DNA from 2 places in the Pseudoalteromonas sp. Cn5-37 genome. Region 2 is predicted to be linked to the other one. Evidence: predicted binding sites of a transcription regulator. Region 2 holds the regulator's gene; the other holds the start of a gene.
The links. Region 2 encodes FliA, which starts transcription of late flagellar genes. Its sites were predicted from a motif close to CTAAAGNTNNNNNNNNNNNNGCCGATA; they were not measured.
Positions count from the first base shown of each region.

Region 1 (3,416 bases), on a different contig from region 2:
GGTGCAGGCTTTATCCCTGGCAACCTTGATTTAGAAGTTGTAGATGCTGCAGAGCAAGTATCAAATGAAGATGCCATTGCCATGGCTCATGAACTGATGAAAAACGAAGGCATTTTAGTGGGTATTTCTTCAGGTGCCGCAGTAGTTGCTGCAAAGCGCCTTGCTGAAAAACCTGAAAACGCAGACAAAAACATTGTGGTAATTTTACCAAGTGCAACTGAGCGTTACTTATCAAGCCCATTATTTGCTGAAGAGTTCAGCGATAAAGAGCTTGTTCAGTAATCACCAAGAATCTCTTAGTTTTTAAAAAGGATGCAAACATGCATCCTTTTTTATTATCCAAAATAAATAAAACTATTAATTTTACCGAGTTAACTTTACATCATGCTCATTTAGTCACACACTTTATTTTAAGTTCACTCGAAAAACTACAACAATGAAAAATATACTTTTAATTTTTATCCTTTTAAGTAGCAGCATTCTTTCTGGTTGCGGCTCTGAAGATGCACCAAAAGGTGAAAAAAACACCCCTGGTAACGTAGCGACCCTCTATTTTGATGCTTTGTATAACCAAAACGATTTAAATAAAGCGATGGAATACGCCACGCCGAAAATGGCGCGAATTATGAAATCTTATGGTACCGCTGGGCAGTTCGCTCGCAACTTAGTCAATATGCAATACGATGAAGTGGTGATTGAAGTCGATATGACTAACATGAGCTTGCGCGAACAGTATGGCGATAAAGCCAACATCAATTTGATTTTTACGGGTTATTTTAATGGTAAGAAAATTGATGATATGCGCAGTGTGAAAATGATGCGTAAAAAAGGCAATTGGTACATAGAAAAAATAAATGCCGATCCGTTTGCGCGATAATTGATTACTAAAACTAAAAAGGGCCTGATGGCCCTTTTTTGTTTTAGAGTATTACTGCGAACTGATATTCGTATTACTCTTCGTCAAACTCTTGATGTTGACGCTGTGCAGGACGCGCTAAGATTTCAACATAAAACGATGTAAGCTCTTTTGCTTCAATATCGCTAATACATTTATTAATCTCTGCCACGTGAACGACATTGGCCTCATCCGCTGATTCACCAAACTTACAGTCAAACGCCCAATAGTCGGCACCTGCTGGGAGTGTTTTATTACGCTCACGTTTCAAGTATTTTTTTACTTCGTGCTTGGCTGCATCAACCATACGAGGGTATTTAATTTTCTCGTGGTTTAGCGTGAATGTTTTCTTCATTATAGTCCTAGTAACTTGGTTCAATGACAATGGCATTAAGCCATAGACTGCTATTATAACAAGCGCATCTTAATTTAGCTGTACTTTTTATTAAGTTTATTCATAGTCTATGACAATTCGATTAAGCCTCGAATGCTAAGCTGTCGCCAAATGCAGAGGTTGATGTATCGCCTCATTAGTAAGACTATCATAAAATGCGGCAGCGTCGATTTGTGGGCGCTCAACGGGTTTGTTTTTTTCATAAAAGCGTTTTCTAACTGCTGGCTCACAGTTATCAATCACTTCTAGCGGCACATGTTGCTTATCATCACGAACATTCAAAGGCTCTGGATTTAAGCAATGACGTAATTTTATATCTGATAAACCACCTTGCAATAGTCTAAATGCATTTTCTTGCCCAATTAGCATATCAAACTGTTCGGGAGCTAATGGTTGTGTAGGACCAGCACCTAATTCAGTACGCAGAGCAGACTCAGATACTTCAGGATTGCTTAATTCAGTTTTTGGTAGGTGGAACTGGCTAAAATCGAGCGCATCATGAGAAAGCATTGCGAGTAATAAAGCAAACTCTCCAGAGCGGTGCTCGTGAACACTTTTATTAAGACGATTATCGAGTTGACTCTCTGTGAGCAACAAACCATCAATTTGCATAGTCTTTAGCCAAATAGTTTCTTGATTAACCAGTTATCGGCATTTATGCATTTTTCTTTAGTTTTTTTCTTTACTTAAATAATCAGTTTGCTATTATCAGCGCCGTTGCATTGGAGGGGTTCCCGAGCGGCCAAAGGGATCAGACTGTAAATCTGACGGCTCAGCCTTCGCTGGTTCGAATCCAGCTCCCTCCACCACTTTTCTTCTCAGTGAAGTGGGGCCAAATGCAATAGTAAAAATTTGTGTGGAGGGGTTCCCGAGCGGCCAAAGGGATCAGACTGTAAATCTGACGGCTCAGCCTTCGCTGGTTCGAATCCAGCTCCCTCCACCACTCTTACTCTTTCTAGCTTTACTCTCGCTAACTTAATCTACCAACTCAAACTGCTCCCATTCGCTTTTAACCATTGCTCTGCTTTTTTATAGTCTGGATAAAACTGGCTCACACGTTGCCAAAACTTAGCGCTATGATTCATATGTAAAAGATGCGCAAGCTCATGGACAACTACATAATCAATCACCCAGGTTGGCGCACTTGCTAAATGTAAATTAAAAGTCAGCTCACGGCGTTTGTTACAACTGCCCCAGCGACGTTTATAATGTTGAATTTTAAGCTTTGTAGGCAACGTCTCAGACATTTGCAAGCAGTAATCATGCACTCGCATTTCGATATAGCTCTCAAGCTTTTCATGCATAAACTGCTCAAGCAAAGCGAGGTAGTTAGCCTCTTGATGTTTGACACGTGATGATATTAGTAAGGTAAGCTGAGGCCGCGCATCTTGTTGCCAAGTGTTTTTCGGGCCTTTGCCGAATACTATTGGGACGTTTTGCCCAAACAACTTAATAGTGGCGTTTACTAATGGCAATTGGCGACGCTCAGCTTGCATAGATTGCTTTGCTATTTGTTCAGCGACCCAATCTTGCTTAGTGTTTAGCCAGGCATCTATTTCAGTTTGTGGAACATAAAAAGGCGCATACACAGTGAGTTTCTGCTCAGCAACTTTAATTGCCACGGTTGTTCTGCGTTTACTGCGCTTTAGGGTGTAATCCAACAAAAGTAAGCCAATTCAATTAATAAAAAAATGAGAGATTCCATTTTACCCTGCTAAATAGCTGCTAATCTATAAAGATGACTCACAAATAAGTTTTCATCCTTATGCCTGACAAACCATGTTGTAGTTATACCTCACCAACAGGTAACAAGTGCCAAGAAACAGATATGGGCTCTGGATTTTGCTTTTGGCATGATAGTAAATTTGATAAATCAGGGCTAGATCTAACCCAAAAATTAGAACGCTATGCCAAAAAAGGAGGCTTACTAGAAGGGTTACAATTAAAGCGAGCAAATCTTTCTGGGCTTAACTTAATCAAACAGGATGATGAAGAGGGCTATAACCTTTCTTACTGCAACTTCTATCGAGCAAATTTAACGGGCGCTCATTTATTTAATAATAAGATTGCTAATGCCTCACTAATGAAAGGGCCTTGTTGATCAAATGCAGCTCTCTAATAAACTCA
Region 1 covers NZ_JAKGBA010000042.1:88-3,503, reverse strand. Annotated here, with positions in the region: gene cysK (cysteine synthase A) at 1-282, shown strand, start outside; gene L1266_RS20700 (hypothetical protein) at 437-877, shown strand; gene L1266_RS20695 (DUF6172 family protein) at 951-1,250, opposite strand; gene L1266_RS20690 (VC2046/SO_2500 family protein) at 1,386-1,901, opposite strand; tRNA gene L1266_RS20685 (tRNA-Tyr) at 2,014-2,098, shown strand; tRNA gene L1266_RS20680 (tRNA-Tyr) at 2,148-2,232, shown strand; gene L1266_RS20675 (M48 family metallopeptidase) at 2,270-2,950, opposite strand; partial or broken gene L1266_RS20670 (pentapeptide repeat-containing protein) at 3,055-3,378, shown strand.
Region 1: the regulator FliA is predicted to act here: its motif matches at 1,936-1,962, upstream of L1266_RS20690 (VC2046/SO_2500 family protein).

Region 2 (3,416 bases):
GACGATTTAGATTCAGGTTTTGATGATTTAGATTCACCCGCTGAGCATAAAAACTCAGCACCTGCGAATCAATCAGAAATGACGACTATGCGGGAAGAAATGAATGCGATTCGTCAATTACTTGAACACCAAGTATCTGGCTTAATGCAACAAGATATGGCTCGCCGCGATCCGACTCGTGCATGTATGATTGACCGCTTAGCGGGTATGGGCATTGAACGTGATGTTGCTGAACAAATGGCCTGTTTCATTCCTGATGATGTATCACGTCAACAAGCGTGGCAAGCATTACTGCAAATGGTTGAAAACCAAATGCATACAACGAATAACGAAATCCTACGTCAAGGTGGTGTATTCGCATTAGTGGGCCCAACGGGTGTTGGTAAAACAACGACTGTTGCGAAATTAGCTGCACTGGGCGTACAAAAATATGGTGCTGATAAAGTGGCGTTGATCACCACTGATACATATAGAATTGGTGCCTACGAACAATTGGCTACTTATGGTCGTATTATTGGCTGTGGTGTTAAGCAGGTAAAAGATGCGAATGAATTAGCTGAAGTGCTATACCATTTACGTAATAAGCGTCTAGTATTAATAGATACAGCGGGTATGAGCCAACGTGATTTACGTTTAACTGAGCAATTAAACACCTTAATGCGTAATCAGCGTGTTGATATTCGTAGTTATTTAGTATTGAGTGCGACAGCACAGATAAATGTGTTGCAAGAAACCGTAAGACACTTTAAAAAGGTTCATCTAAGTGGCTGTATCTTCACTAAATTGGATGAATCTTTAAGTTTAGGTGAGATTATTAGTATAGCGATTCAAAATCGCCTGCCAATAGGGTATCTTACTAACGGTCAGCGTGTTCCTGAAGATATTCGCGTAGCGAATGCTGAAAAACTAGTGAAAAAAGCTGAACAATTGTATTTAAAACGAGCAAAAGCACAACATTCACGACGTCAAGCAGTAGCGTCGAACACAGTAGGGATGTATGATTAACATAGTATTAGATCAAGCAAGCGGCCTGCGCAAAATGAATCAAAATAATAATAGTGGCGTTAAAGTTATCGCTGTGACTGGCGGTAAAGGTGGAGTGGGTAAAACCAATGTTTCACTCAACACCGCAATCGCATTAGGGCAGCAAGGAAATCGTGTATTAGTACTAGATGCCGATTTAGGTTTGGCAAACTGTGACGTGATGCTTGGCCTTCGTGTTGAACGTAACTTATCTCATGTTTTGTCAGGCGAGTGTGAGCTTGACGAAATTCTCGTTGAAGGTCCTGCAGGTATAAAAATTGTACCAGCGACGTCTGGTTCGCAAAGCATGGTGGAATTAACACCATCTGAGCATGCAGGCCTTATCCGCGCTTTTAGTGAGTTAAACACCGAGTTTGATATTTTAATTGTCGATACCGCTGCAGGTATTTCTGACATGGTATTAAGCTTTTCTCGTGCAGCCCAAGATGTTGTTGTGGTTGTATGCGATGAACCTACCTCAATTACCGATGCTTATGCGCTTATAAAAGTGCTTAGCCGTGAGCATGGCGTATATAAATTTAAAATTGTTGCCAATATGGTGCGCAGTTTGCGTGAAGGGCAAGAATTATTTGCTAAACTTTCAAAAGTAACGGATCGCTTTTTAGACGTTTCAATGGAGTTGGTAGCTACCATTCCTTATGACGAGAACATGCGTAAATCTACGCGACGTCAAAAGGTGATTGTTGAATTATTTCCAAACTCACCAGCTGCGGTGGCGTTTAAAACATTAGCAACAAAAGCAGTTAAGTGGCCGATCCCTAATCAACCTTCTGGCCATTTAGAATTTTTCATTGAAAAACTAGTAAACGGCTAACTATGACAACATCGGTGAATAAAGCGATGGGATATCAATCAGCACAAAACTTAAATGCGATTGTTGAAAAACATGCCTCTTTAGTTAAAAAAGTGGCGTGCCATCTAATTGCTCGTTTACCTGCCAGTGTCCAACTCGATGATTTAATTCAATCAGGCATGATAGGCCTAATTGAAGCATCAAAAAACTTTGATGCTAGCAAAGGGGCTAGTTTCGAAACTTTCGCTGGAATTCGTATTCGTGGTGCGATGTTAGACGAAATTCGTAGAGGTGACTGGGCACCACGCTCAGTTCACCGAAATGCTCGCCTTGTGGCTGAAACCATTTCCGAATTAGAAAGCACGCTAAATCGTGAACCTAAAGATACAGAAGTCGCTGAAAAACTTGATATAACGCTCGATGAGTACCATCATATTCTACATGATGTAAATTCTAGTAAAGTATTAGGTATAGAGGACTTAGGCGTTGATGAAGACGTCATTACACCTGTAGGTCAGGATTTAGGACTAGACAAACCGTTTAATAACGTTAAAAATGAGCGGTTTAACCAGTCTCTATTAACGGCTATCCAATCGTTACCAGAAAGAGATGCACTTGTTTTGTCTTTGTACTACAACGACGAAATGAACTTAAAAGAAATAGGACACATACTCGATGTTAGTGAATCGCGTGTGAGTCAGATACATGGTCAGGCGATGATTAAGCTCAAAGCAAAAATCAATGACTGGATTAATTAGTAGTAAGTAAATATAGGTTCAAACCTCACCGGAGGATGTTTTGGATAAAAACATGAAAATTCTTGTTGTTGATGATTTTTCTACAATGAGACGTATCATTAAAAATCTATTAAGGGATTTAGGTTTTACCAATGTGCAGGAAGCTGACGATGGGTCAACAGCATTGCCAATGCTACAAAATCAAGAATTTGATTTTGTTGTAACAGATTGGAACATGCCAGGTATGCAAGGCATTGATTTGTTAAGAGCAATTCGTGCTGATGATAGCCTTAAGCATATTCCTGTATTAATGGTGACAGCTGAAGCGAAAAAAGAACAAATTGTTGCTGCTGCTCAAGCGGGTGTTAATGGCTATATCGTTAAACCATTCACTGCTGCGACACTTAAAACCAAATTGGAAAAAGTGTTTGAACGTTTAGGTTAATCTAAGGGGAGAGGCTTATGTCAGCACTAGCTGCGCCTCAAATAAGTTTAGAGCAAGCTCGTCAACTTGTTGAGTTTCTTGAAAATGGTGAACAAGAAAAAGCTGATCAGCTGATACTTGAAACAGCATCAAAAGAACAATCAGAGCTGTTTGCTGAAATCGGTAAACTGACGCGACAATTACATGAAGCGCTAAAAAACTTTGATCTAGATACTCGTCTTTCAGATTTAACTACCGATGCGATCCCAGACGCTAAGCAGCGCTTAAATTATGTTATGGAAATGACAGAAAGCGCCGCTAACAAAACCATGGATGCAGTTGAAGCTAGTTTACCTATAGCGCAACAACTTGCAGATGAAATAGCGACGATAAAACCAACGTGGGATCGTTTAATGAG
Region 2 covers NZ_JAKGBA010000007.1:119,406-122,821, reverse strand. Annotated here, with positions in the region: gene flhF (flagellar biosynthesis protein FlhF) at 1-1,005, shown strand, start outside; gene L1266_RS11285 (MinD/ParA family ATP-binding protein) at 998-1,858, shown strand; gene L1266_RS11280 (RNA polymerase sigma factor FliA) at 1,885-2,595, shown strand; gene cheY (chemotaxis response regulator CheY) at 2,636-3,019, shown strand; gene L1266_RS11270 (protein phosphatase CheZ) at 3,037-3,416, shown strand, end outside.